Regions from separate parts of the Nocardioides sp. LS1 genome, predicted to be linked through region 1. Evidence: predicted binding sites of a transcription regulator. Region 1 holds the regulator's gene; each other region holds the start of a gene.
The links. Region 1 encodes LexA, which represses DNA repair genes until DNA is damaged. Its sites were predicted from a motif close to TCGAACANNTGTTCGA; they were not measured.
Positions count from the first base shown of each region.

Region 1 (7,299 bases):
GAAGTTCGTGCGGCGGGTGGCGGACCGGTAGGTCCGGCGTGAGCCGGGGATGCAGCGAGGGCGGGACTCGATGAGTCCCGCCCTCGTCTTCCCCTGCTCCGTCAGCCGGGGTCGAGGCGGCTGACGAAAGTCTGTGTGCGTCAGTCGACGATCGGCACGCGCAGGCGCTGGCCGGCGGCGACGAGCGCGGAGTCGAGGGCGTTGAGGTCCTCGATCTGGGCGATCATGGCGCGGACGTCACCATCGGGGGCGAGGTCGGAGGCGATGTCCCAGAGGGTGTCGCCGGTGCCGACCATGACCACCCGGGTCGAGGTGGGGGCGCCGGGGTGCTCGGTGGCGGCGGAGCGGGCTCCGCCGAGCAGGGCACCGACGGTGAGCACGACGAGCAGCGCCGCCAGGAGCACCACGGTGCGGCCGCGGCGGGTCAGCCGGACCTCGCCGGAGCGGGGACGCGCCGGGGCGAACGTGGGGTTGATCGTCATGGTGCTCATCGGGACCTCCTGGGGAAGTGGCGGTCAGCCATCGGTGCCTGTCCGTCGAAGAGATGTCTATCGGCGGCCGCCGACAGTCCTGGTCGGGCTGTCTGGTCCACCGATTCGATCAAGCATTCGATCGAACACATGTGCGACGTTAGAGCAGGTGTTCGAACGAGCGCAAGAGGCGCGCCGAACATTTGTTCGAACGGGTACTAGGACCACGCGCCTCCCACCACCACCCCCGGATGGCTCGGACGGGGCATGCCCGAGCCCCGAGGCCGCGAGTAGAGAGGGAACGACCGCCAGCCCCCTCAACGACAAGGACCCCCGCATGTCGTCTTCACGCACCTCAGCCAGCCCAGCCCGCGGCCGCACGCTCCCCGTGCTGCTCGCGGCCCTCGTCCTGATCGGCGGAGCCAACGTCGCGGCGTACGCCGCCAACGGCCACCCGCTCCTGCTCGGTAGCAGCAACTCGGCCACCAGCCCGACCACCCTGAAGAACACCGGCAACGGACCGGCGCTCGTCCTCAAGAGCAAGGCCAACGCGCCCTCGCTGGCCGTGTCGTCGAAGAAGCGGGTCGCCCGCCTCAACGCCGACCAGGTCGACGGCTTCAACGCCTCCAACCTGCAGTCGCGGGTCTGGAACTACACCGTCCCCTCGACCAGCTCGTCGAGCTCCGCCAGCGTCGCGTTCCCGGGCCTGCCGGCGGGCCGCTACCTCATGAGCTACAGCCTCGTCCTCAACGCGAGCGGGCAGCCCATCTGCTTCAGCCGCGACGCGACGATGACCGCCCTGGGGCTGACCTACGCCGTGCAGAGCAGCGGCTTCTGGACCGCCAGCAACACGATGCTCGTCGACACGACCGCCGGGCCGATCACGCTGGACTGCATCGGGGCCGGCATGTCGCTCTACACGGTCTCCGGCGACGCGGCCTCCACCGTCGCGTTCAGCCGCGTCGACCGGGCCGACGCGGCGACCAGCGCGCGGCACGCACCCCCGGGCGCCCGGCACCAGGGACCGGCCACGCGCCGCTGAACCGACCCGCTCAGGCGCCGGCGGACTTCTTCAGGGCCCGCCGGCCCTGGGCGGCGAACAGGCTGATCCCGCGCGCACTGACCGACGGCGCCAGCGCCGAGGCCCGTACGACGCCCCCGCGCCAGCCGGGCACCGCCCGGATCACTCGGTGGCTGCCGACCAGCGCGACGGCCTCGTCGGCGACCTCGTCGACGGTGAGGATCCGGCCACCGGAGTGGACCAGGAGGTTGCCCAGCCCCCCGGGCGTCTGCGCGTCGAGCATCGCGGTCTTGACCCCGTCGGGGCAGATCGCGTGGACCCGCACGTTCTTGGGCGTCTCGGCGTCGCCCGACATGGTCAGCGAGACGATCGCGGCCTTCGTGGCGGCGTACAGGCTGTAGCCCGGGACCGGCCCGAGTCCCGCGAGCGAGGCGGTGTTGACAACGTCGCCGCCGGCCTCGCCGAACGCCTCGAGCGCGGCGCGCATCCCCCATACGACGCCCATCAGGTTGACGTCGACCAAGCGTCGTACGGCGTCGTCGGAGAGCTCCGACAGCGTGCCGTCGTCGCCGACGCCGGCGTTGTTGAACCACGCGGTCAGGACGCCGTGGCGGGCCGCCTCCGCGACCGCGGCCGCATGCCCGGCGGGGTCGCGCACGTCGTGGGCGATGCCGGCCGCGGCGCCGATCTCGGCGGCCGTGCGGGCCGCGCCCTCGCCGTCGACGTCGGTGACCACGACCCGGTGGCCGCGGGCGACCATCCGCTCCGCGATGCCGCGGCCGATCCCGCGGGCTCCGCCGGTGACGACACAGCTGGTGTGGACAGGCGGTGCAGACATGGGCGAGGAAGGCTGGGCGGCAGGCATGCCGGGAGTCAACCAGATCCGCGAATTCGCCGATCCCGATGTCCCACCCGGCGTACGGTGCCCCGGTGACCCCCGTGCTTGCTGATCCGCGGGTGGCTCCGGTCGAGGACAACCTCATGGAGTTCCTGCGGGTGACGGCCTCCAACCCTTCCTTCGGGACCGAGGGTGCCGCCGACCTCCACACCTGGCACACCACCGTGCCGCACCCCGTCTTCAACGGCATCGCCGGCGCGCGCTTCGCACCCGGCGAGGAGCTGCGCCGCACCCGCGAGGTGCTGGCGGCGTACGTCGGCCGCGGACTCCCCTTCCTGTGGTGGGGCTCCCCCTCCACGATGACGGCCGAGATCGCCGACGTGCTCGTCGCCGCCGGCATGCTGCGCGACGAGACGCCCGGCATGCACCGCGTCCTCGACGGGCCGGTGCCGATGGCGCCGCCCGGACCCGGCGTCCGGATCCACGTCGTGGGCCCGGAGTGCCACGCGGCCACCGCGCGGGTGATGACCGAGGGCTTCGGCTTCCCGGCCGAGCTGGCCGGCCCGATCGTGGAGATGATGGCGCCCTTCGACGCGGCACATCTCCTCACCGTGCTCGCCACGGTCGACGGCCAGCCCGTCGCCTGCGGCACCGCCTGGCTCACCGGCCGCACCGCCGGCCTCTACAACATCACCACGCTCGAGGCCGCGCGCGGCCGCGGGATCGGGTACGCCGTCACCGCGACGCTGCTCGAGATGGCACGTGACCGGGGCTGCACCGAGGCGATCCTGCACGCCACCGAGATGGGCCGGCCGGTCTACGAGCGGCTGGGCTTCGAGGAGGTCTGCCGGATGCCGATGTTCGTGTGGGTGCCCCAGCTCTGACCGCGTCGTGGCGCCCCTCTCCGGCGCGACACGCTGTTCGAACAGATGTTTGAACAGGCGGGCCGACATGGCTACGGTGGGAACACCGGCCCGGGGTGCGTCCCCCGGGCGCACCGCCGTACACCGGAAGGCACCGCCATGGCCACGAAGAAGACGGGCGACGACTCCCCCACCAAGCCTGCCCGGGGTCGAGTCGCCGAGCTGCCCGACGGTCCCCCGGACGCCCACGGCCTGACCCCGCGGCAGCAGCGGGTCCTGGCCCACATCAAGGAAGCCATCGAGAAGCGCGGCTACCCGCCCAGCATGCGCGAGATCGGCGAGGCGGTCGGGCTCACCAGCTCCTCCAGCGTGGCCCACCAGCTCAAGGTGCTCGAGGAGAAGGGCTTCCTCAAGCGCGACCCCAACCGGCCGCGCGCGCTCGAGGTGTTCCTGCCCGAGGTGATGAAGGCACGGCGCTCGATCTCCTCGGCCGACGAGTCGACGTACGACGAGACCGGCGTTGGCGACGCCATGCCCGCAGCCTCCTACGTGCCGATGGTCGGCCGGATCGCCGCCGGCGGTCCGATCCTGGCCGAGGAGCGGGTCGAGGCGCTCTTCCCGCTGCCCCAGGAGCTGGTCGGCGACGGCACCCTCTTCATGCTCGAGGTCGTCGGTGACTCGATGATCGACGCGGCCATCTGCAGCGGCGACTACGTCGTGATCCGCCAGCAGCCGACCGCCAGCAACGGCGAGATCGTGGCCGCGATGATCGACGGCGAGGCCACCGTCAAGACCTTCCAGCGCAAGGACGGCAAGGTCTGGCTGCTGCCCCACAACGACGCCTACGAGCCCATCGACGGCACCCACGCGACGATCCTCGGCAAGGTCACCGCGATCCTGCGTCGGGTCTGATCGGAGGCATGATCGGGGTCCGGTAGCCTTCGGACCGGAAATCCTCACGAACCCCCGAGATAAATCCCGGGAACATTTCGGGGTGATTCCGTATTTTGTTACATGTGGGAACGACTGAGGGTGGGGGTATGTCTGTGACTGCCCTGCGCCGACGCCACCCGCAGATCGTGCGGGGCGTGCTCGAGATCGTCCTCATCCTGGCCCTCTGGGTGGGCTACAGCCTGTCCCGGCTCGTCGCCGACACCGCGATGGGGCCGGCCATGCACCGAGCCCACGAGCTGCTCCGCTTCGAGACCGTGCTCGGCATCCACTGGGAGGTGCCGCTCAACGAGCTGTTCACCAACCACCAGGTGATCGGACTGCTCGGCTCCTACTGGTACGCATCCCTCCACTACGTCGTCACCGCCGCGGTGCTGCTCTGGCTCTACCGGCTCGGCACCCGTGTCTATGCCCCGGCCCGCCGGGCGCTGGTGATCGGCACCCTCCTCGGGCTCGCGGCCTACCTGGTGATGCCGACGGCACCGCCGCGCTTCATCACGGGCTACGTCGACGTCCTCTCCCTGCACGCCTCCGACGGCTGGTGGGCCTCCGACGCCTCCGCGCCGCGCGGGCTCGGCGGGCTGACCAACGAGCTGGCCGCCTTCCCGTCGCTGCACGCCGGCTGGGCCCTGTGGGTCGCCATCTCGCTGCAGCGCCACGCCCGCCACCGGTGGGTCCGCGCCCTCGGCTGGACCTACGCCGTCGGCACCGGCGTCGTCATCATCGGCACCGGCAACCACTGGGTCATCGACGTGCTGGTGGGCTACCTCGTCATCGCCGCCGGCTGGGCCGCTGCCGAGTGGGCGCCGCGGATCCCCGTCCTCCTCTCCGCGCCCGCCGCCCGGCCGATGCCGGCCGCCGCGGCTCCGTTGCCCACCCCGGCCGCCCGCGGCCGTCGCGACTGACACGCGCCACCCCGGGGTGACCTGCGGGTGAACGGACGGTGCTCACACCGTCGATCCGGAACACGCCCGGCGCTGGCTCGTTGGGCCTCTCGTGAGCTCTCCCCGTGACATTGCTTCTGCCCAGCCCCTGACCTCCCGCCCCGTCGGTCGACGTACGGTCCTGGCCACCGGCACCGTCGGGGCCGTCGGCGTGGCCGCGGTCTCCTCGCCGCTGGCGACGGCCGCCCCGGCAGTAGCCGCGTCACGGGCCGCGGGCGACGGCACGGTGTTCGCGCACGGCGTCGCCTCGGGCGACCCGCTGCCCGACGGGGTCGTGCTGTGGACCCGGGTGACGCCGACCGCGGCGAGCACCCCCGGCTCCGGCGCGGGCCCGAAGGTCACGGTCCGCTGGGAGGTGGCGCGCGACGCAGGCTTCCGCGACGTCGTACGCCGTGGCCGCTTCGAGACCGGCCCGAGCCGCGACCACACCGTCAAGGTCGACGTGCGCGGCCTGCGGCCCGCCACGGCCTACCACTACCGCTTCCACCTCGGCGACGCCACGAGCCGGGTCGGCCGCACCCGCACCGCTCCCGCCCACGACGCGACGCCGGACCACCTGCGCTTCGGCGTCGTCTCGTGCGCCAACCTGCAGGCCGGCTGGTTCAGCGCCTACCGCGGGCTCGCGGCGCGCGACGACCTGGACGCGGTGGTGCACCTGGGCGACTACCTCTACGAGTACGGCCCCGGCGAGTACGGCTACGGCCAGTCGGACGAGGACATCCGCACGCACGAGCCCGCGCACGAGATGCTCTCGCTGGCCGACTACCGGCAGCGGCACGCGCAGTACAAGCGCGACCGCGACCTGCAGGACGCGCACGCGAAGTTCGCCTGGATCGTGACCTGGGACGACCACGAGGTCGCCGACAACCAGTGGAAGAACGGCGCGGTCAACCACAACCCCGGCGAGGGCGACTACAAGGCGCGTCGGGCGCGGGCGCACCGGGCGTACGACGAGTGGATGCCCGCGCGGCTCGACGGCACCGCCGCGCTGGGGGACGGCGACCGGCTCTACCGGCGGCTGCGCTTCGGCACGCTGGCCGAGCTGAGCCTGCTCGACCTGCGCACCCACCGCGACCAGCAGGTCGAGACCACCCCCACCCCGGTGCCCAACCCCGACCCGGCGGTCAACGACCCGGCCCGGACGATCACCGGCAACCGGCAGATGCAGTGGCTCAAGGACTCCCTGTCCGGCGACCGGCCGCAGTGGAAGATCATCGGCAACCCGGTGATGATCGCGCCGGTCAACTTCGGGGCCCTTCCCGACCCGATGGTCGACGCGGTGCACCAGGTCACGGGCGAGCCGGCCGCGTCCGACGGGACGCCGTACAACACCGACCAGTGGGACGGCTACACCGCCGACCGCCGGGAGGTCTTCGACCACATCCGCACCCACCAGGTGAAGGACGCGCTCTTCATCACCGGCGACATCCACTCCGGGTGGGCCGCGGAGCTGCCGTACGACGCCTCGACCTACCCCGTCGGCGACTCGGCCGGCGTGGAGTTCGTGTGCACGTCGGTCACGGCCAACAACCTCAAGGACATCACCGGCACGCCGGCCCACACCACCAGCGACGGCGTGGCCGAGACGATCAAGGCCAACAACCGGCACGTGAAGTACCTCAACTGGGACGACCACGGCTTCTCCGTGCTCGACGTGACCGCCCAGCGCGCGCAGATGGACTGGTACGTCATCGGGGACCGCAAGGACCGCAACGCCCCGATCACGTGGTCGGTGTCATGGAGGACCGACACCGGCACCGGCCGCGTGACGGAGGCCACCAAGCCGGTGGGCTTTTAGCCCGGGCCGGAACGGGCACTCTCGGTGTTGACCCCCTCGCGCGGCGCCGCGCAGGGGGCGCATCCCCCACCGAGAGAAGACCATGAGCATCAACGCACACGCCTACAGCGACCCCCACCCAGCCCCTGGCGACGTCCCGGACAGCTCACCGGCGGCGGCTCGACTGCTGGAGATGACCGCCCGGGAGACCGACCAGTGGCGATCCGAGGCCAGGAGCGAGGCCGCCACGATCGTGGCGGGCGCCCGAGATGAGGCGGCCGAGCTCGTGCGAGCTGCGCGCGAGGAAGCCGAGGCCCTGGTGGCGTCGGCCCGCAAGGAAGCCGCGCAGACGCTGCGCGACGCCCGCGCCGAGGCATCCCGGGTGCAGAAGGAGACGACCGCGTCCCGTGAGCGCCACGAGGGGGTCATCGCGGA
Region 1 covers NZ_BIFF01000005.1:633,946-641,244, forward strand. The annotation lists gene EJF31_RS17250 (DUF3052 domain-containing protein) at 1-31, shown strand, start outside; gene EJF31_RS17255 (LysM peptidoglycan-binding domain-containing protein) at 141-491, opposite strand; gene EJF31_RS17260 (hypothetical protein) at 808-1,512, shown strand; gene EJF31_RS17265 (SDR family oxidoreductase) at 1,523-2,329, opposite strand; gene EJF31_RS17270 (GNAT family N-acetyltransferase) at 2,422-3,213, shown strand; gene lexA (transcriptional repressor LexA) at 3,352-4,104, shown strand; gene EJF31_RS17280 (phosphatase PAP2 family protein) at 4,233-5,048, shown strand; gene EJF31_RS17285 (alkaline phosphatase) at 5,140-6,885, shown strand; gene EJF31_RS17290 (hypothetical protein) at 6,968-7,299, shown strand, end outside.

Region 2 (7,299 bases), on a different contig from region 1:
CCGCACCCTCGGGCTCGCCCCGTCGCCGCCCTGGCACACCACGCGGACGGCGGTGACCCGGATCGGCGACGCCGCCGTGCGGTGCACCGATGCCTGGGGCCGGATCGCCGGCGACGTCCTGGTCCTCGCGCGCCCGGAGATCGGCGAGCTCGCCGAGGGCGCCGGTGGCGGGTCGTCGACGATGCCGCACAAGGCCAACCCGGTGCTCTCGACCCTGGTCCGCCGGGCGGCCCTCACGACCCCGCAGCTGGCCGCCACGCTGCACCTCGCCGCCGCCCAGCAGGTCGATGAGCGGGCCGACGGTGCCTGGCACGCCGAGTGGGAGACCCTGGCGACCCTGCTCCGTCGTACCGCCGTGGCCGGAGGGCAGACCTCGGACCTCCTCGCGGGGCTGCGGGTCCGCGGTGACCGGATGTGGGACACCCTGAAGGCCGCCCGGTCCGACATGCTGGCCGAGCAGCGCACCATGGCCGCGCTCGTCGACCGCGAGCCGGCCGAGAGCTACCTCGGGCTCACCGACGACCTGGTCGACGCGGTGCTGGCCCGCGCCTACGCGACCCTCGACCGGACCCACGACCGGAACGACCAAGGAGAACACCCGTGACCGTCACCGCCGTCCGCCTCGGAGGGCGCCCCGACCTGCCGCTGCTGCTGCTCGGGCCCTCGCTCGGCACGTCCGCCACGGCCCTCTGGTCCGACGCGGCCCGTCACCTGGCGCAGGACTTCCAGGTCGTGGCGTGGGACCTGCCCGGCCACGGCAGCAACCGCACCCCGGTCGAGGACCCGGTCACGATCGCCAGCCTGGCCGCCGACGTGCTCGACCTCGTCGACACGATGGTCGAGAGCTTCACGCCGGTCTCGTTCCACTACGCCGGCGACTCCGTCGGCGGCGCGGTCGGCCTCCAGTTGCTGCTCGACGCGCCCCACCGGGTCGCCTCGGCCACCCTGCTGTGCACCGGCGCCCGGATCGGCACGGCCGAGTCGTGGACCGAGCGCGCCGAGCTCGTCGGCACGTCCGGCACCCCGGCCGTGGTGAGCGCGTCGGCCCAGCGCTGGTTCGGCCCCGGCTTCCTCGACCGCGAGCCCGACCGTGGCTCCGCGCTGCTGCACTCGCTGGCCGACGCCCGCGACGACGGGTACGTCGCGGTGTGCCGCGCGCTGGCGGCGTTCGACGTACGCGACCGGCTGGGGGAGATCAAGGTCCCGGTCCTCGCCGTGGCCGGCGCCGAGGACGTCGCCACCCCGACCGCCGGGCTCGCCGAGATCGCCGACGGGGTCGCCGACGGCCGCCTCGTGGTGCTCGACGGCGTCGCCCACCTCGCGCCGGCCGAGGCTCCCGAGGTCGTGGCGCGGCTGATCCGCGGCCATGCGCACGGCGAGCCGGAGCGGGACGACCTGACCGTCGGCCAGGTCCGCGAGCAGGGGATGGCCGTCCGCCGCGAGGTCCTCGGCGACGCCCACGTCGACCGGGCGACCGCCGCCGCGACCGACTTCACGCGCGACTTCCAGGAGTTCATCACCGAGTACGCCTGGGGCGGGGTGTGGACCCGTCCCAGCCTCGACCGCCGCGCCCGCTCGATCGTCACGCTCACCGCGCTGGTCGCCCGCGGCCACCACGAGGAGCTCGCCATGCACGTCCGCGCCGCCCGCACCAACGGGCTGAGCGTGGAGGAGATCAAGGAGGTGCTCCTGCAGACCGCCATCTACTGCGGAGTGCCCGACGCCAACACCGCGTTCCGGATCGCCCAGCAGGTGCTGGCCGAGCTCGGCGACGCCTGACCCCGGAGAGCTTGATGACCGAGTCCTACCTGTACGCCGCCGCCCGCACGCCCTTCGGGAGGTTCGGCGGCGCGCTCGCCGACGTACGTCCCGACGACCTCGCCGCCGTGGCGCTCTCGGGGGTGCTCGCCAAGGCGCCGGGCCTCGACCCCGCCACGATCGGCGACGTCGTGTGGGGCAACGCCAACGGGGCCGGTGAGGACAACCGCAACGTCGGCCGGATGGCCGTGCTGCTGGCCGGCCTGCCCGTCTCCGTCCCGGCCACGACCGTCAACCGGCTCTGCGGTTCGTCGCTGGATGCCGCGATCCTGGCCTCGCGCACGATCGAGTCCGGCGACGCCGACGTCGTGATCGCGGGTGGCGTCGAGTCGATGACCCGTGCGCCCTGGGTGCTGCCGAAGCCGTCTCGCGCCTACCCCGCCGGCAACATGACGGCCGTGTCGACCACTCTCGGATGGCGGTTGGTCAACGAGCGGATGCCGGCTGAGTGGACCGTCTCGCTGGGCGAGGCCAACGAGCAGCTGCAGGAGAAGTTCTCGATCTCCCGCGAGCGCCAGGACGCCTTCGCCGGCCGCTCGCACCGGCTCGCCGACGAGGCCTGGTCGGCGGGGTTCTACGACGCGCTCGTGGTGCCGGTGCCCGGCGCGGACCTCGCCCGCGACGAGAGCATCCGACCCGGGACGACGCCCGAGACGCTCGCCGGGCTCAAGCCGTCGTTCCGCCCTGACGGCACCATCACGGCCGGCAACGCCTCGCCCCTCAACGACGGGGCCTCGGCGCTCGTGATCGGTTCGGAGGCCGCGTCGTCGCGGATCGGGCTGTCCCCGCTCGCCCGGATCGCCGGGCGCGGGGTGTCGGCGCTGGAGCCGCAGCTGTTCGGGTTCGCGCCCGTCGAGGCCGCCGACCGCGCCCTCGCCCGGGCCGGGATCACCTGGGCGGACGTGTCCGCCGTCGAGCTCAACGAGGCCTTCGCCGTGCAGTCGCTCGCTTGCGTCGACGCCTGGGGGATCGACCCCGAGATCGTCAACGCCAAGGGCGGCGCGATCGCGATCGGCCACCCGCTGGGTGCCTCCGGCGCGCGCATCCTCGGCACGCTCGCCGCACGGCTGCAGGAGTCCGGGGACCGCTGGGGCGTCGCGGCGATCTGCATCGGGGTCGGCCAGGCGCTGGCCGTGGTGCTGGAGAACGTGGCATGACGACCCTCCACACGTCGTACGACGAAGCCGTTGCGGACGTCGCCGACGGCTCGACCGTGCTGGTGGGCGGCTTCGGCATGGCCGGCATGCCCGTCGAGCTGATCGACGCGCTGATCCGGCAGGGCGCCACCGACCTGACCGTCGTCTCCAACAACGCCGGCAACGGCGAGACCGGCCTGGCCGCGCTGCTCGCCGCCAAGCGGGTCCGCAAGATGGTCTGCTCGTTCCCGCGGCAGTCCGACTCCTGGGTCTTCGACGGGCTCTACCGCGCCGGCGACATCGAGCTCGAGGTCGTGCCCCAGGGCAACCTCGCCGAGCGGATGCGCGCCGCGGGCGCCGGGATCGGGGCGTTCTTCTGCCCGACCGGCGTTGGTACCCCGCTCGCCGAGGGCAAGGAGGTCCGCGAGATAGACGGCCGCACCTACGTCCTGGAGTACCCCATCCGCGGCGACGTCGCCCTCATCGGCGCCCACGTCGCCGACCGGATGGGCAACCTCGTCTACCGCAAGACCGCCCGCAACTTCGGGCCCGTCATGGCCACGGCCGCGACCACGACGATCGCGCAGGTCTCGCGGGTCGTCGACGTCGGCGGCCTCGACCCGGAAGTGATCGTGACCCCCTCCATCTACGTCGACCGGGTGGTGTGCCCCGCATGAGCGCTTCTCCAGTGACCACGGCTCCGCTGACCAAGGACGAGATCGCAGCCCGGATCGCGGCCGACATCCCCGCCGGCTCGTTCGTGAACCTCGGCATCGGCCAGCCCACGCTGGTCGCCGACCACCTCGCCGCCGACTCCGGCGTCGTGCTCCACACCGAGAACGGCATGCTCGGCATGGGGCCGGCTGCCGTTGGCGACGAGATCGACACCGACCTCACCAACGCCGGCAAGATCCCGGTCACCGAGCTGCCGGGGGCGTCGTACTTCCACCACGCCGACTCCTTCGCCATGATGCGCGGCGGCCACCTCGACGTGTGCGTCCTCGGCGCCTTCCAGGTCTCCGCCTCCGGCGACCTCGCCAACTGGCACACCGGCGCCCCCGACGCCATCCCGGCCGTCGGCGGCGCCATGGACCTGGCGATCGGCGCCAAGAAGGTCTTCGTGATGATGACCCTCTTCGCCAAGGACGGCACCCCCAAGCTCGTGCCTTCCTGCACCTACCCCCTCACCGGGGTCGGCTGCGTCGACCGCGTCTACACCGACGTCGCGACCTTCCAGCTCTCGTCGTCCGGGGAGGTCACGGTGCTCGAGACCTTCGGGATCTCGTACGACGACCTCGCCTCCCGCCTCGACGTCCCCCTCACCCTCGGTGGTTGAGGAGCGAGCGCCAGCGAGCGTCTCGAAACCTGGTGACGAACGTGGGGCCTTGATCGCCGTCCGTTGGCTGCGGGACCTCGCGCCTTCGGCGCGTATTTCTAGAATTTGGGTGGTCACCGCAGGGTTCGCACGAGGTGCCTCCGGACCCTGCTTCCCTCTTTTCGGCTTCTTCGCTCGACCGCTCGATCGACGTTTCAAGATTCTCTTCATTCTTTACCTTTCTCGGCCCCAATAGGGGCTCTGGCCTGCGGTTTTGTCGGTGGTCCCTGCTGGAATTGACCCATGACAGCGATGGTCACCCAGCCGCCTCGACACCGGGTGTCGCGCGCTGTCGAGACCATGAAGTCGCAGCTTTCTGAGCTCTCGAATGTGGCGCTCTGGTCGATGGATGCGGACGAGTCCGCCGCGACGCTGACCGCGGTGACGCGGCTGTCCGCCCAGCTCGCCGAGCTCGAGATGCGGGTGGCCGAGCACGCCAAGGCCGTCGGGGTCGGTGAGTCCGTGGGGGCCTCGTCGACCACCAACTTCTGGGCGCACGCGACTCATCAGACCCGGACGTCTGCGCACGGGAAGATGCGGCTCGCCGTCGCGCTGGCCACAAGGCCCGCACTCCGTACGGCGGTCGCGGCCGGTCAGGTTCTCGTGGAGCAGGCCCGGGTGATCGTGGACGCCGTCGAGGTCCTCCCGGCCGAGCACCACGACGGGGCCGAAGCGATGTTGATCAAGTTCGCCGCGGACCACGACGCGAAGGCGTTGAAGGTGCTGGGCCGGCGGATCCTGGAGTTCCTCGACCCCGAGGCGGCCGAGGCACACGAGGCCAAGCAGCTCGAGCGCGAAGAGCGCGACGCCGCCCGATCCACGAAGCTGACCATGACCGATGACGGGCACGGCAAGGTGTACGGCCGGTTCACCCTCCCGTCCGCGCAGGCGGCGATGTTGAAGAAGGCGCTGCTGGCGTTCGCCGCCCCCAAGCACCGGGCCGCGGTCGAGGGTGGGCTGGGTGAGCGTCGGCCGTCGGCGGAGCGGATGGGGCAGGCGTTCGTCGAGCTGATCGAGCGCTACCCGGTCAAGCGCCTCCCCAAGGCCGGCGGTGTCAACGCCACGGTCGTGGTGACGATGGACATCTCGACCCTGATGGGCGGCCTGAAGGCGGCCTCGCTGGACACCGGTGAGCGGATCACCGCCGGCCAGGCCCGCCGGCTGGCCTGTGAGGCGGGGATCATCCCCGCCGTCCTGGGTGGGAAGTCCCAGGTCCTGGACCTGGGCCGCAAGCGCCGGTTCCACAGCGAGTCCCAGCGGATCGCGATGGCCATCGAGCAGGGCGGCTGCAACGCCGAGGGGTGTGACTGGCCGCCGGGTCTGTCTCACGGGCACCACCCGATCCCGTGGAGCCTGGGCGGCGAGACGAACAAGGACGGCATGTTGCTCTGTCCGCACCACCACGCCCGGGCACACGACCCGAAGTTCACGATGACCACACAGACCGGCGGGAAGGTCGCCTTCACCAGGCGCACATAGGCCGGCACGATCCATCTGTGAGCCTTGATCACGACGGTCGAGCCAGGCGACCGAAAGCCGGCAAGCAGGGCCCGGAGGCACCCCGTGTGAACCCTGCGGTGACCACGTCATTCTCTGAACCGCGCCGTAGGCGCGGCCACCTGCACCCGACGGGTACGTTCGAGACACCAACGACGGGAGGACCACGTGATCGAGCTCGCCAAGGGCCAGGAGCTGGCGCTGACCACTGCGGACGGGGCTCCGCTCACCCGGCTGCGCCTCGGCGTGGGCTGGGACAAGGAGCGGACGGCGGGGTTCATCGGGACCGGGGCGCCGGAGGTGGACCTCGACGCGTCGGTGGTGGAGTTCGCGGAGGGGAAGCTGTTCGACCTCGCGTTCTACAACAACCTGGCGACCGGGGACGGGTCCGTGGTGCACCGCGGGGACAACAAGACGGGGCGCGGCGAGGGCGACGACGAGGTCATCGACATCGACCTCGGGCGGGTCTACGCGAAGGCGGACACCCTGGTCTTCCTGGTCAGCAGCTACCAGGGCCACACGCTGGAGTGGATCAACCACGCCTACTGCCGGCTGGTCGACGACCAGGACGTCGAGCTGGTGCGGTTCACGCTGACCGGTGGGGTGCCGCAGACCGGCCTCGCGATGGCCAAGCTCTTCCGTGACGGCGACGGGTGGCGACTGCGCGCGATCGGTGAGGGCATCGCGGTCAAGGTCCCGACGGAGTCGGTGGCGGCCCTCCAGCGCTTCCTGTGACGACCCGGGGAAATCAGACCGGGGCGTAGACGCGAGCCAGCTCGCGGAACAGCTCGCCCCACCCGTGCGCGACCTCCGTGGCGCCCAGCGCGAGCGCGCGGTGCCGGTCCTCGGCGCTCACCGGCTCCTGGGCGAGTACGACGACGATGGCGCGGGCGTCCTCGGCGCGCATCGTGCGCAGCAGGGTCTCGGCGACGGGCAGCCCGTCGCAGCCGGCGGCCCAGTCGGCGATGACGAGGTCCGCGTCGTGGTCGCGCAGCCAGGCGGCCGCCTCGGTCGCCGACCCGACCTGCACCATCCGGCTGCGCCCGCCCGAGTCCGCGGCGGCGTCGGCGAGCACCCGGCGACCGTAGGCGGTGTCCTCCGGCGACGAGTCGACCCACAGGACGGTCCGCCCGTCGAGCGCGGCACCGATCTGGGCCCGGGGGTTCGTGGCGTCGTGGATGGCCCGCAGCACGCGGTCGAAGCCGCCCCAGTCGGTGCCCCCGGCGGTGTCGAAGGAGATCGCCCCGAGCCCCTCGTGGCTGTGCAGGTAGCGGGCCTGGTGCTCGGCCACGTCCGGGAGGACGGCGTACGCGACCGGCGGGTCCTCGTCCCGCTGGTCGATCATCGCCAGGACCTCGGAGCGGAGCTCGTTGAGGTAGGCGTCGGTGAACGAGACGCCGAGGAACAGGATCGTGTTGGTGGCGAAGAGCGAGCGCAGGAAGGTCATGTACGCCGGGCTGCTGTAGAGCCGCT
Region 2 covers NZ_BIFF01000002.1:826,574-833,872, reverse strand. The annotation lists gene EJF31_RS08875 (lyase family protein) at 1-604, shown strand, start outside; partial or broken gene EJF31_RS22535 (alpha/beta fold hydrolase) at 601-1,341, shown strand; gene pcaC (4-carboxymuconolactone decarboxylase) at 1,426-1,779, shown strand; gene EJF31_RS08865 (thiolase family protein) at 1,794-2,975, shown strand; gene EJF31_RS08860 (3-oxoacid CoA-transferase subunit A) at 2,972-3,631, shown strand; gene EJF31_RS08855 (3-oxoacid CoA-transferase subunit B) at 3,628-4,290, shown strand; gene EJF31_RS08850 (HNH endonuclease signature motif containing protein) at 4,573-5,808, shown strand; gene EJF31_RS08845 (TerD family protein) at 5,995-6,561, shown strand; gene EJF31_RS08840 (SIR2 family protein) at 6,575-7,299, opposite strand, start outside.
Region 2: the regulator LexA is predicted to act here: its motif matches at 4,465-4,480, upstream of EJF31_RS08850 (HNH endonuclease signature motif containing protein).

Region 3 (7,299 bases), on a different contig from region 1:
CGGGCGGCTGGCTGACCACGACGGCGGGCAACCGGGCCATCGACCGGATCCGGCGGGAGTCGAGCCGGGACGCCAAGCACCAGGCGGCACTCATGCTGGAGGACGACACCCCCCACGAGCCGACCGGGATCGTCGAGGACGACCGGCTGCGGCTGATCTTCACCTGCTGCCACCCCGCGCTCGCCCCGGACGCGCGGGTGGCGCTGACCCTGCGGCTGCTCGGCGGCCTGACCGTCGCGGAGATCGCGCAGGCCTTCTTCGTCCCCGAGACGACCATGGCCCAGCGGATCACCCGCGCGAAGAAGAAGATCAAGGACACCCACATCCCCTATCGGGTGCCCGGCCCCGAGGACCTGACCGCCCGGCTCGGCGCGGTCCTCGCGGTGGTCTACCTCGTCTTCAACGAGGGCTACCTCGCCAGCTCGGGCGACGCCCCGATCCGCGAGGAGCTCACCGGCGAGGCGATCCGGCTCGGGCGGGTGCTCCGGCAGCTGCTCCCCGACGTCCCCGAGGTCACCGGGCTGCTGGCGCTGATGCTGCTCACCGAGTCACGACGTACGACGCGGGTGGCCGGCGGCGAGCTCGTGCCGCTGCACGAGCAGGACCGCGGCGGCTGGGACCGCGCCCTCATCGCCGAGGGCCACGCCCTGGTCCGGGTTTGCCTGGCCGCCGGACGCCCGGGCCGCTACCAGCTGCTCGCCGCCATCAACGCCGTCCACACCGACGCCCCCGCCGCCGGCGACACCGACTGGGGCCAGATCGCCACGCTCTACGGCCAGCTCGAGGCGCTCGCGCCCAGCCCCGTCGTCACCCTCAACCGCGCGGTCGCCGTCGCCGAGCTCGACGGCCCGGACGTGGCGCTGGCGATGGTCGACCGGCTGCCCCTGGAGGGCTACCACGCCTGGCACGCGACCCGCGCCGACCTGCTGCGCCGGCTCGGCCGCAGCGCCGAGGCGAGGGCGGCGTACGACGCGGCGATCGCGGCCACCGACAACGACGCGGAGCGCGCCTACCTCAGCCGGAGGCGTGGCAGTCTGGCGCCATGAGCGACTCCAGGACTCCCCAGCCCCTGCAGCTGCCGGCCGCCGACGCCACCCGCGACTGGGTCGAGACCCGCACCCGCGAGGGACTCGACGGCGTCCGCGCCCTCGTCGAGGCGCTGCGCACGTCCCCGCCGGCCGACGCCCTCGGCGTGCTGCGCCAGTGGGACGAGGTCACCCTGCGGCTCAGCAACGTGGCCGCGGTCGGGTCGCTGCTGTCCAACGTGCACCCGCTCGAGGACGTCCGCACGACCTGCGAGCAGGCCGAGGTCGCCGTCGACAAGCTGGCGACCGAGCTGCGCCAGGACCGGGCGCTGTACGACGTCTTCGCCGCCCTCGACCCGGCCGGGCTCGTCGCCGGCGCGGCCCGGCTGCTGGACAAGACGCTGCGCGACTTCACCCGCGCGGGCGTCGACCGCGACGACGCGACCCGAGCCCGGCTGACCGAGATCAACGAGCGACTGACCACGCTGGGCCAGGACTTCAGCCGCAACATCCGCGACGACGTCCGCACCGTGCGGGTCGCACCCGAGCGGCTGGCCGGGCTGCCGCAGGACTGGCTGGACTCCCACCCCGCGGGTGAGGACGGGCTGGTCGCGGTCACCACCGACTACCCCGACGCGGTGCCGGCGCGGATGTTCGCGCACGACCCGGACGTGCGGCGCGACGTGACGGTCGCGTTCCAGTCGCGCGGCTACCCGCGGAACGAGCCGTTGCTCACCGAGATGTTCGCGCTGCGGCACGAGCTCGCCACGCTGGTGGGCTACGCCGACTGGGCGTCGTACGACGCCGAGGTGAAGATGATCAAGGAGGGCCCGGCGATCCCGGCCTTCATCGACCGGATCGCCGACGCGGCCGCCGAGCCCGCACGCCGCGACCTCGACGTGCTGCTGGCCCGCTACCGCCAGGACGTGCCCGACGCGGACGCGCTGACCGCGGCCGACGCGTCGTACTACGAGGAGCTGGTCCGCAAGGAGCAGCTCGACGTCGACGCGCAGCTGGTGCGGACCTACTTCGACTTCACCCGAGTGCGGCAGGGACTCCTCGACGTGACCGGCCGGCTGTTCGGGGTGCGCTACGAGCCGGTCGACGTCCCGGTCTGGCACGAGGACGTGGCGGTATACGACGTCTTCGCGCTCGACGCCACCGCACCGCTCGGACGCATCTACCTCGACCTCCACCCCCGCGAGGGGAAGTACAAGCACGCCGCCCAGTTCACGCTCGCCGACGGCGTGGCCGGCCGGCAGCTCGCGGAGGGCGTCCTGGTCTGCAACTTCTCCCGCGGGCTCATGGAGCACGACCACGTCGTCACGCTCTTCCACGAGTTCGGCCACCTCGTGCACCACGTGCTCGGCGGCGGCCAGGAGTGGACCCGCTTCTCCGGTGTCGCCACCGAGTGGGACTTCGTCGAGGCGCCGAGCCAGATGCTCGAGGAGTGGGCGTGGGACCCCGAGATCCTGGGCAGCTTCGCGACCAACGCCGCGGGCGAGCCGATCCCCGCCGACCTGGTCGAGCGCATGCGCACGGCCGACGACTTCGGCAAGGGCTACCAGGCCCGCACCCAGATGTTCTACGCCGCGGTGTCCTACTGGTTCCACACCGACCGGCCCGCCGACCTGACCTCGGCGATGGTGGCGCTGCAGGAGAAGTACGCGCCGTTCCCGTGGATCGAGGGCACCCACTTCTTCGCCAGCTTCGGGCACCTCGGCGGCTACTCCTCGGCCTACTACACCTACATGTGGTCCCTCGTGATCGCCAAGGACCTCTTCAGCGCCTTCGACCCCGCCAACCTCTTCGACCCCGAGGTCGCCGGCCGCTACCGCGACCGGGTCCTCGCCCCGGGTGGCAGCAAGGACGCCGCCGACCTCGTCGCGGACTTCCTCGGCCGGCCCTACACCTTCGACGCGTACGCCGCCTGGCTGGCGCGGTAGCGCCTGCGACTACGACGGCAGGGCGGCGCACCCCGGCCCGGCGGCGAGGATGAAGTGCGCGTTGTCCTGCCAGACGTAGTGGCGGGAGCCCTGGTGGTAGTAGACCCGCAGGGTGCTCGATCTCGGCGGTCACCTCGGGATCGCCCAGGTGGAGGTACATGAGCACGTTGTCGACAGCGCCGGTCGACGCGGGGGCCAGGGCGAAGCCCCTCAACGGCCGGCTGGACCGCACCAGCAGGCGCTGCTCGTCGCTCATCTCCCGCGGAGGGTCCCCCTGGACGTGCCCCAACAGCGATTGGTCGCCGCTCACGTCGGCGACACGTGCCGCCGTGAGGGTGACTCCCGTGGCCCCGACGAGCTGGGCGCGGTCCAGTGTGACGGGCTCGTCCGAGGCGTTCTGGACGACATCGAGCCCGACCACCATGTCGGTCGCGTTGTGCTTCGCCATGCACGACGTGGCCGAGTCACCCCCGGGCCCGAGCGGGCCCCCCAGCATCGGCGGCGTCGACCAGGGTGAGGTGGCCGCCCAGCTCAGGACGAGGACGGACGCGCCTGCGCCCGAGACCCGTCGCATCCGTGAGCCACCGCGCCACGGCGCAGCCGACTTTCCGTTGAGCATGAGGACCCCCGAGAGCTGGAACGACGCGTGAGCGCATCCTGCACGACCAGGCGGGTTCATGTCCGCCGCAGACCCGGGGCCTGGTTCACCGCCGTCGGGTGCAGTTGGCCGCGCCTACGGCGCGGTTCAGAGAATTACGTGGTCACCGCAGGGCTCGCACGAGGTGCCTCCGGGCCCTGCTTGCCGACTTTCGGTCGCCTGGCTCGACCGCCGTGATCAAGGTTCACAGAATTGGTCGTACGTCGGCCTATGTCCGCCGGTTGAAGGCGACCTTCCCGCCGGTCTGTTTGGTCATCGTGAACTTCGGGTCATGCGCCCGGGCGTGGTGGTGCGGGCAGAGCAGCATCCCGTCTTTGTTGGTCTCCCCGTCCTGGCTCCAGGGGATGGGGTGGTGCCCGTGACACAGGCCCGGCGGCCAGTCACATCCCTGGGCGTTGCAGCCGCCCTGCTCGATGGCCATCGCGATCCGCTGCGACTCGGTGTGGAACCGGCGCTTCCGGCCCAGATCGAGGACCTGGGACTTCCCGCCGAGCACGGCGGGGATGATCCCCGCCTCACAGGCGAGGCGGCGCGCCTGGCCGGCGGTGATCCGCTCACCGGTGTCCAACGAGGCAGCTTTCAGCCCGCCCATCAGGGTCGAGATGTCCATCGTCACCACGACCGTGGCACTGACGCCGCCGGCCTTGGGAAGCTTCTTGGTCGGGTACCGCTCGATCAGCTCGACGAAGGCCTGTCCCATCCGCTCCGCCGACGGCCGACGTTCCCCAACTGAACCGTCGACCGCGGCGCGATGCTTCGGGGCGGCGAACGCCAGCAGCGCCTTCTTCAACATCGCCGCCTGCGCCGAGGGCAGCGTGAACCGGCCGTGGACCTTGCCGTGTCCGTCGTCGGTCATGGTCAGCCTGGTCGACATCGCGGCAGCGCGCTCCTCGTCCTCGAGCTGCTTGGCCTCGTGTGCCTCGGCGGCCTCGGGGTCGAGGAGCTCCAGGATCCGCCGACCCAACCTCTTCAACGCCTGCGCGTCGTGCTCGGCGGCGAACTTGATCAGCATCGCCTCGGCCTCGTCGCGGTGCTCGGCCGGGAGGACCTCGACCGCGTCGACGATCACCCTCGCCTGGTCGACCAGCACGTCGCCCGCGGCGACCGCCGAACGCAACGCCGGACGCGCAGCCAGCGCGACCGCGAGGCGCATCTTCCCGTGCGCGGCGGTCCGGGTCTGGTGGGTGGCGTGCGCCCAGAAGTTCGCCGTCGACGTCGCCCCCACTGACTCCCCGACGCCGACGGTCTTGGCGTGCTCGGCGACCCGCATCTCCAGCTCGGCGAGCTGGGCGGACAGCCGGGTCACCGCCGTCAGGGTCGCCGCGGACTCCTCGGGCGACATCGACCACAACGCCACATCCGCCAGCTCCGAAAGCTTCGAAAGCTTCGACTGCATGGTCTCGACAGCGCGCGACACCTGGTGTCGAGGAGGCTGGGTGACCATCGCTGTCATGGATCAATTCCAGCAGGGACCACCGACAAAACCGCAGGCCAGAGCCCCTATTTCGGCCGGAGAAAGGTAAAGAATCGAAAGAATTTAGAAACCTCGATCGAGCGGTCGAGCAAAGCGACCGAAAGCCGCGAATCAGGGTCCGGAGGCACCTCGTGCGAACCCTGCGGTGACCACCCAAATTCTAGAAATACGCGCCGAAGGCGCGAGGTCCCGCAGCCACACGTCGGCGAACGAGGCCTCGGAATGCCCTTGTGTGCGCCCCGACCGCGATCTACGATAACGATATATCGCGAACAGTCGCCGACAGTCGCCGAACAGTCGCCGTGACGCGATACTCCGAACCATTGAAAGGAGTCCTGTCATGGGACACAAGGGATTCAACCGACAGTGGGCCGCCCACGCCGAGCAGGAGTGGTGCCAGCACCGCAACCGCGGCGGCTGGGGCGGCTTCGGGCCGGGTGGACCGGACGGCTTCGGCCGCTCCGGACGCCAGGGCCCGCCGCCGTGGGTCGCCGGCCTCTTCGGGCTGGCCCAGGGCGAGCAGCAGCGCGGACCGAGGGTCCGTCGGGGCGACGTACGCGCCGCCATCATCGACGTCGTCGCCACGGGCGCCGAGTCCGGTGAGCCGATGAACGGCTACCAGGTGATCCAGCAGATCGCCGAGCGGTCGGGCGGGGAGTGGCGGCCGAGCCCGGGCTCGGTCTACCCGACGATCCAGCAGCTCCAGGACGAGGGCCTGATCCGGACCGAGGACGTCCGCGGGCGGGTCACGCTCCACCTCACCGACGAGGGTGCGGCGTACGTCGAGGCCAACCCCGACGAGCTGGCCTCGGTGTGGGCGCCGTTCGAGCGGCGCAGCCAGCGACGCCCCGACTACGGCGACCTCAAGCCGGAGATCGGCCAGGTCATGGGCGCGGTCTGGCAGATCGTCACCACCGGCACCGACAAGCAGCGCCGCGACGCGATCGAGGTCCTCATCGAGACCCGCCGCAAGCTCTACGGCCTGCTGGCCGAGGGCGACGCCGCGGACGCCGAGGAGAACGGAGAGGAACAGTGAGCGAGCAGCACCTGCGGATGAGCGACGCCGAGCGCGAGCAGGCGGCGTCCGAGCTGGGCGAGCACTACGCCCAGGGCCGGCTCACCGCCGAGGAGCACGCCGAGCGGCTCGACCAGGTCTGGGCGGCCCGCACGCGCGGCGAGCTGACCCCGATCTTCGCCGACCTGCCCGGACAGTTCGGCCGCACCCAGCAGCGCGCGCCGTTCACCGCCCCGCGCCGCCCGTCGTACGACGTCCGCCGCGGCGGCCCGTTCCGCCGGGGCATCCCGGGTCCGGTCTTCGTGGTGCTGGCGATCCTGCTGGTCTTCACCGTGGTGACGCACCTGCCGCTGATCGTGCTCGGGCTGCTGGTGTGGTGGTTCGTGTCGACCCGCCACCACCGCCACCACCCGCTCGCCCGCGGGCGTCGCTGCTGACGAACGCCCTAGGCTCGGCGCCATGAGCGCCAAGTCCCCCGAGCAGATGATGGCTGCGGTCACCGAGTCGATGGCCGAGCGCACCGGCCGCACGCTCGACGAGTGGGTCGCCGCGGTCGAGGCGAGCGGGGTCGACCCGCTCGACCAGAAGGCGGTGCGCGCCTGGCTCAAGGACGCGCACGGCGTCCTGCAGAACACCCAGTGGGCGATCGCCTTCGAGGCGGCCCGCCGCAACGGGTGGGTCGAGCCGGACGTCGAGGGCTACATCGACAGCCAGTACGCCGGCCCCAAGGCCGGCATGCGGTCGGTCTTCGACGCGGTCCGGGCCGTGCTCGAGTCGCTCGGCGACGACGTGTCGGTCGAGGGGCGCGGCGGCTACACGCCGTTCGTCCGGCGCCGGCAGTTCGCGGCCGTCGCGGCGGCCACCCGCACGCGTGTCGACCTCGGGCTGCGGTTCACCGACGCCCCCGATGCGCCGCTGCTGACGCCCGCCACCGCCCCCGGCCAGTCGACCCACAAGATCGGGCTGACGAGCACCGACGACCTCACCGACGAGGTCGAGGCGCTGGCGCGGGCGGCGTACGACCAGAACGGCTGAGCTCCAGCCGGTCGAGACCACCTCACGACGAGGCTTCCGCCACCCCCACCCCCGGGGTTACCGTCCGATTGCCGGACGTCGGGGGCGTCGGCCGGTCTCGGGCAGGAGCGCCACCGCAGCGCGCCGTACCCCCTGCCCGAAGCTCC
Region 3 covers NZ_BIFF01000002.1:1,362,696-1,369,994, forward strand. The annotation lists gene EJF31_RS11375 (RNA polymerase sigma factor) at 1-1,046, shown strand, start outside; gene EJF31_RS11380 (M3 family metallopeptidase) at 1,043-2,971, shown strand; gene EJF31_RS11385 (HNH endonuclease signature motif containing protein) at 3,838-5,025, opposite strand; gene EJF31_RS11390 (PadR family transcriptional regulator) at 5,444-6,139, shown strand; gene EJF31_RS11395 (DUF1707 domain-containing protein) at 6,136-6,555, shown strand; gene EJF31_RS11400 (DUF5655 domain-containing protein) at 6,578-7,153, shown strand.
Region 3: the regulator LexA is predicted to act here: its motif matches at 5,176-5,191, upstream of EJF31_RS11385 (HNH endonuclease signature motif containing protein).

Region 4 (7,299 bases), on a different contig from region 1:
AGCTGCGGCTCGACGTGCAGGACGGCGAGCGCGCCGCAGACCAGCGCGCCGGCGACGAGCAGGCCGATGTAGACGTTGCCGAGGTGGTGCCCCACGAGCGCGCCGGCGATCGGCGGCGCGATGATCGCGGCCAGGCTGAAGGACGCCGAGCTCAGGGCGTTGTAGCGGCCCCGCAGGTGATCGGGCGCGAGGTCGTTGACGAGGGCCGGGATGGTCGGCTGGAGCAGGGTCTCGCCGAGCGCGAAGACCGAGGCGCAGGCGGCGACGAGCAGCGTCGCCCCGAGCGTGCCGGGCACCAGGCCCGAGGCGCCGAGCAGCAGCCAGGACAGCGACCAGAGCACGCTCATCACCGCGATCACGCGGGTGCGGCGGCGGCCCTCGATGCGGTGCAGCACGACCAGCTGGAGGAGCACGATCACCACGGTGTTGGCCGCGAAGGCGAAGCCGAGACCGCGCGTCGAGACCTCGCCGACGGCCCGCGCGAAGGCGGGCATGCCCGCGTTGAGCTGGGAGTAGCCGACGAAGGACGACACGAACGACAGCACCATGAGCGGCGCCACGGCCGGTCGGCGCAGCACGGCGAGGTAGCCACCGCCGCCCGATGCGGCCACCTCCTCAGGGTCGTGCTGGACGCGCCCCGCCACGTGGCGCAGCGGGACCAGCATGAGGAACAGGGAGGGCAGGTAGCTCACGGCGTCGGCGAGGTAGATGCCCTGGAAGGTCACGGCCCGGTCGACGTCGACGACCACGCCGCCGACGATGCCGCCGATCCCGATGCCGAGGTTGAGCAGGGAGAAGCTGACCCCGAAGTAGCGCTGCCGGAGCTCGGGCGGCACGACCGCGGCGATGAAGCTCTGGAAGGCCGGCCACGAGACGCCGAAGGCGATGCCCGAGAGCATCAGCGCGAAGCCGGCGACGGGCAGGGTCTCGGCGAAGGCGAGCAGGACGTCGCCCGCGATCAGCAGCGACAGCACCGTGAGCACGATGACCCGCGCCCCGAGCCGGTCGATGAGGGCCCCACCCGGCCCGACGACGAGGAAGCCGGCCAGCGGCGGCAGGCCGAGCAGCAGGCCGACGTCGCTGAGCGCGAAGCCGCGGACCTCGTGGAGGTAGACGACGTGGAACGGCAGGACCAGGCCCGTGCCGAGGAACTCGAAGACGACCACGGACAGCATCAGCCTGCCCTCGCGCGGCAGGTCGTGCCAGAAGGAGGCGAGGGTCGGACGGGGGGCGGCGGTCGGGGTGCTCATCGCCGAGCAGTCTCCCAGTGGCCACCGACAGCGGGCACGCGGTTTTCCGACGGGACGAGGCGCCGAGCCCTAGGCTCCAGCCATGAAGCGTGTCGTGGGGTACGCCGTGGGCCTCGCGGTGCTCGTGGCCGTCCTGTTCATCCCGGCGGCCCTGTTCAACTACGGCTCCGCCGACAACAGCCCCGAGTCGACGACCATCACCTCCTACGTCGCCGATTTCACCCTCGACGAGTCCGGTGACCTCGCCGTCGTGGAGAAGCTCACCGTCGACTTCCCCTACGGCCGGCACGGCATCTTCCGGTTCTTCGACCGGGCCGACCCGAGCGCGCCGCACGCACGCCGCGTCGTGCACGACATCTCGGTCTCCTTGGACGACGGCACCGTCCCGGTGGAGTACCTCTCCGAGGACCACGGCCGCTTCAAGATCGCCAAGATCGGCTCCCCCACCGAGACCGTGACGCCGGGCGAGCACGTCTACGTCATCCGCTACTCCATCGACGGCGTGATCGAGCCCGGCACCGACGGGAGCCGGTCGCAGTTCTACTGGAACCTCGTCCCGGGTGGCTGGAAGCAGGAGATCGACGCCACCAACCTGACCGTGCACCTCCCGGTCGCGGCCGAGCACGTCCAGTGCGCGACAGGGTCCGGTGCGACGAGCGGCTGCACGGCCAAGGGCGAGGGCAGCACCACCCTCCACGTCCGCACCGGCCACCTCCCGGCCAACACCCCCGTCACGGTCAAGGCGGGTCTCGACATGGCCACGCCGCCCGCCGGCGACACCCGGCCGTGGGTGCCGGCGCTCGACCCGGTGCTCGGACCCGACGCGATCCTGCTCGGGCTGGTCGTCCTGCTCGGCCTGGCCGCCTTCGGCCTCGGTGCCCGGATCGCGGCCCGCGCCCGCGAGACCAACCCGCAGTTCCCGCTCATGTACGCCCCGCCCGAGGGCATCGGCCCGGCCCAGGCGCAGTACCTCCTCACCGAGGACGTCGACCGCTCGGCGTACGTCGGGACCCTGATGTACGCCGCCGAGAAGGGCGCCGTCAGCCTCGACCGCGAGGGCGACACCTGGTCGATCACCGACCAGAAGGGCGCCGAGGGCTGGGCAGGCCTCGACCCGGTCTCCTCCGGTGTGGCGCACCTGCTCGGCGGCCCGGGCACGACCTTCGTGGCGTCGAAGAAGGACGTCGAGGCAGGCAAGCGCCTCAAGTCCGAGATCGGGACGTTCGACGACTCGGTCAAGAGCTGGGCCAGGACCTCGGGCCACATGGTGACCAGCGGCCTCGGCGGCGCCGGCTCACTCGTGGTCATCGCCGGCCTGCTGGCGGCGCTGGCCGTCGCGATCTTCAACCCGCTCTCGATGTCGATGGTCGGGCTGGTCCCCGGCGCGTTCGCGATCGGCGCCTTCCCGCTGGTGCGCACCGGCTCCGGCACGCGCCGCACCGCCTCGGGGCGCGACCTCTGGTCGCGGATCGGCGGCTTCCACCGGGTCCTGTCGACCCCGTCGAGCAAGGACCGCTTCGACTTCGCCGGCCGCCAGGAGCTCTACACGGCCTACATCCCGTGGGCCGTCGCGCTCGGCTGCACCAAGGAGTGGGCCGACAAGTACCGCACCGAGACCGGCTCTGAGCCCCCGGTGCCGTCCTACCTCGCCGGCGCCTACGTCGGCAGCCACTACAACGATCCCGTGTCCTCCATGGTCGACGACTTCTCCTCGACCGTGGACTCCGCAATCTCGTCCTACCAGGCCACCCAGAGCTCCTCGTCCGGCGGCGGAGGCTTCTCGGGCGGCGGCGGTGGCGGCGGTGGCGGCGGCGGCTCGTGGTGACCCACACTCGTCGTACAACCCAGAAATGAGGAATGACTGATGCTCTACGCCATCGTGGCAGTCGTGGTGCTCGTGGCCCTGGTGGGCTTCGTCATCAGCGGCTTCAACAAGCTCCGCACCAGCGACATCGGCGCCCAGGAGGCGCTCGGCGGCATCGACGTCCAGCTGACCCGTCGCGCGGACCTGATCCCCAACCTCGTCGAGACGGTCAAGGGGTACGCCGCGCACGAGAAGGGTGTCTTCGAGGAGATCACCCGGGCCCGCGCCGGAGTCCAGGCCGCCGCCAAGGGTGACGACGTGCCCGCCAAGGCCGCCGCCGACGCCGAGCTCCAGCAGTCGCTCATCAAGCTCAACGCGGTCGCCGAGGCCTACCCCGACCTCAAGGCCAACACGAACTTCCTCGACCTGCAGAAGCAGCTCGCCGAGACCGAGAACCAGATCTCCTTCGCCCGGCAGTACTACAACGACGCCGTCGCGTCGCTGAACAAGCTGACCCAGACCGTCCCGTGGATGTTCCTCACCGGCATCGCGAACGTCCACAAGCGGGAGTTCTACGACGCCCCAGACGGCCAGGAAGTCGCCCCGACCGTGAAGTTTTGATCCTCTCGTTGGTTGAGGTGCGAGGCGCGCCAGGGCGGTGACCCCCAGGGGTCGCCGCCCTGCGTACGTCACAGGGGTTTCGACGCGCCGGTCGCGACCTCGTTCCTCGGTCGCGCGGCTTGCTCAACCTGGCCGAGCCCACGCGCCGCCCTCGTTCCTCGGGCGACGCTGCTCGTCTCAAAAGACATTGAGCGGGCGGAACTGCACCGAGATCCGCGGCCCGGCGTGGGCGACCTTGGGGACGGCGTGCTCCCAGGTGCGCTGGCACGAGCCACCCATGACCACCAGGTCGCCGTGGCCCATTACGATCGACGTCGACTCCCCGCCGCCCCGGGGCCGCAGCACCAGGCGGCGGGGGTCGCCCACGGACACGATCGCGACCATGGTGTCCTGCGTCCGGCCGCGGCCGATGGTGTCGCCGTGCCAGGCGACGCTGTCGCGGCCGTCGCGGTAGTAGCAGCACCCGGCGGTCACGAAGGGCTCACCGAGCTCCGGCTCGTAGTGGGCGGTGAGTGCCTCGCGGGCCGCGGTGAGCGCCGCGTGGGGGAGGTCCTCCCCGGCCACGTAGGTGTGGACCAGGCGCGGCACGTCGACCACCCGGTCGTACATCTGCCGTCGCTCGGCGCGCCACGGGACGTCGGCGACCAGCGCGCGGAACACGTCGTCGGCGTCGGGGAGCCAGCTGCGCGTCACGTCCACCCAGGCGCCCCGGGTGAGGCGGTGCCGGGCGACGTCCTCGAAGGAGAGCCCGCCCGTGGGCGGGGCGAAGAGCGAACCCTGGAAGTCCATGCCCTCGAGGATAGCGCGGGATCGAACAATTGTTCGAGAGTGTCGCGGAGGTTCGGGGATCCCTCAGGGCGATCCCGGTGGTGGGAGTTGGCGCCCTGCGGGATCGTTGACCCATGACAGCGGCCGCCCGCGTGCGCAACCTGACGAAGACCTACGGCAGCGGGCAGGCCCTGGTGACCGCCCTGGACGACGTGAGCCTCGACCTCGAGGAGGGCGAGTTCACCGCGGTGATGGGACCGAGCGGGTCGGGGAAGTCGACGCTGATGCACTGCTGCGCGGCGCTGGACACCGGTGACTCCGGCAACGTCTTCATCGGCGAGCAGGACCTGACGACCCTGAAGGACAAGGCCCTCACACGGCTGCGTCGCGACGAGATCGGCTTCGTCTTCCAGTCCTACAACCTCGTGCCGACCCTGACCGCGGAGGAGAACATCCTGCTCCCGCTGGCCATCGCGGGCCGCAAGCCCGACCGGGAGTGGTACGACGCCGTCGTGGCGACGGTCAACCTGGGGGACCGGCTGTCGCACAAGCCCAACGAGCTGTCCGGCGGCCAGCAGCAGCGGGTCGCGGTCGCCCGCGCGCTGGTCAGCCGCCCACGGATCGTCTTCGCCGACGAGCCCACCGGCAACCTCGACTCGCGCTCCGGCGCCGAGGTGCTCGAGCTGCTCCGCAAGAGCGCGACCGAGCACGGCCAGACGATCGTGATGGTCACCCATGACCCCGTCGCCGCGGCCTGGACCGACCGCGTGGTGTTCCTGGCCGACGGCCGGGTGGTCGACGAGATCCGCGACCCGAGCCGCGACCAGGTCCTGGAGATCATGACCCGGATGGCCGAGGCGGGCGCCTGATGGTCCGGGCCGCCCTCAAGAGCCTGCTCGGCCGCAAGCTGCGGCTGCTGATGAGCACGTTCGCGATCGTGCTCGGGGTCGCCTTCGTCGCGGGCTCGCTGGTCTTCTCCGACACGCTGTCGCGCAGCTTCACCGCACTGTTCGCCTCGACCGTCGGGGACGTCGTGGTCCGCCCGGTCGGCGGGCAGACCGTCGACGGCACCCCGTCGACGCGCACGGTGCCGGCGGCCCTCCTCGACGAGCTCCGCACCCTGCCTGGGGCCGCGCGGGTCGACGGCAACGTCAATGCCTTCGGCGTCTTCGTGGTGGACAAGAAGAACAAGGTGGTCGGCGGCTTCGGGCCACCCGCGATCGGCGCCAACTGGACCACCGCGCCGGCCGGCCACGGACTCGAGGGCCTCTCGATCACCGTCGGGCACGAGCCGCACGGGTCCGACGAGGTCGTCCTCGACGCCCGGACCGCCGCCAAGGCCGACTACTTCGTGGGGGAGCGGGTCCACCTCGTCACCGCCGCCAACCGGGCCTCCCTCACCCCGCGGCTCGTCGGCATCGCCGACTTCGAGCACGGGGGCTCGCTCAACGGCGCGACCCTGGCGATCTTCGACACCGCGACGGCCCAGCACCTCTTCCTCGGGGGCAAGGACGCCTTCACCGACGTCTGGGTCACCGCCAGGGCAGGGGTCTCCCAGGCCGAGCTCCGCGACCAGGTCGCCACGGTGCTGCCGGCCTCCGTGGAGGCGGTGACCGGCGACAAGGCCGCCGACGAGGCCGCCTCCCAGCTGCTCGACGCGATCTCGTTCCTGACGACCTTCCTGCTCATCTTCGCCGGGATCGCGCTGGTGGTCGGGGCGTTCCTCATCGTCAACACCTTCTCGATGCTGGTCGCGCAGCGCAGCCGCGAGCTGGCCCTGCTCCGCGCGCTGGGGGCGTCCAAGCGCCAGGTCACCTGGTCGGTCCAGCTCGAGGCGTTCGTGCTCGGCGCGGTCGGCTCGACCCTCGGCCTGGGCCTCGGCGTCCTCCTCGCGATGGGGATCCGGGCCTTCTTCGCCCGCTACGGCCTCGACCTGTCCGGCCAGCCGCTCGTCTTCGCGCCGCGGACGGTCGTGGCGGCGTACGCCGTCGGCGTGCTCGTCACGATGGCGGCCGCCTGGCTGCCGGCCCGCCGGACCAGCCGGATCGCGCCCGTCCAGGCGCTCCGCGACGACGTGGCCCTCCCCGAGTCGGCGCTGCACCGGCGGCTGCTGCTCGGCGCCATCCTCACCGTGCTCGGACTCGGCCTGCTCTACCTCGGGCTCTTCAGCAACGCCCCGCACGGTGGCTACCTCGTCGGCGGCGGCGTGCTCGCGATCCTGCTCGGCGTCTCCTCGGCCAGCCCCGTCATCAGCCAGCCGTTCCTGGCCCTCACCCGTGCGTCGTACGGCGCCCTCTTCGGGTCGGTCGGCCGGCTCGCCGGGCAGAACGCGCTGCGCAACCCCCGTCGCACCACCGCGACGGCCTCGGCCCTGATGATCGGGCTGACCCTGGCCTGCACGATGGCCATCGTCGGCGACTCGGCCAAGTCGAGCATCGACAAGTCGGTGGCGGACAACTTCATCGGCGACTTCGTGGTCAGCAACGTCTTCGGCGGACCGTTCTCCCCGAGCATCGCCAACCGGATGGCCAAGGTGGACGGCGTGGAGCGGATCGTGCGCGAGCGCTACGCGTTCGTGAAGCGCGACGGCGACCGGCAGGGGATGGCCGCCACCGACCCCGCCGAGATCGACGGGCTCAACCTGCGGACGCCGACCGGCTCGACCTCGGACCTGCGCGACGGGACGGTGCTGCTGGGGCAGAAGTGGGCCGCCGACCACGACCTCGGCGTCGGCGACTCGGTCACCCTCCAGATGCCGACCGGCAAGCAGACCTACGGCGTGGTCGGCACCTACGAGGACAACCCGCTGGTGTTCACGCCGATCCTGACCACGCTGAAGACGCTGACCGACGCCGG
Region 4 covers NZ_BIFF01000002.1:1,916,440-1,923,738, forward strand. The annotation lists gene EJF31_RS13870 (MFS transporter) at 1-1,250, opposite strand, end outside; gene EJF31_RS13875 (DUF2207 domain-containing protein) at 1,333-3,075, shown strand; gene EJF31_RS13880 (LemA family protein) at 3,115-3,675, shown strand; gene EJF31_RS13885 (alpha-ketoglutarate-dependent dioxygenase AlkB) at 3,853-4,464, opposite strand; gene EJF31_RS13890 (ABC transporter ATP-binding protein) at 4,578-5,312, shown strand; gene EJF31_RS13895 (ABC transporter permease) at 5,312-7,299, shown strand, end outside.
Region 4: the regulator LexA is predicted to act here: its motif matches at 4,486-4,501, upstream of EJF31_RS13885 (alpha-ketoglutarate-dependent dioxygenase AlkB).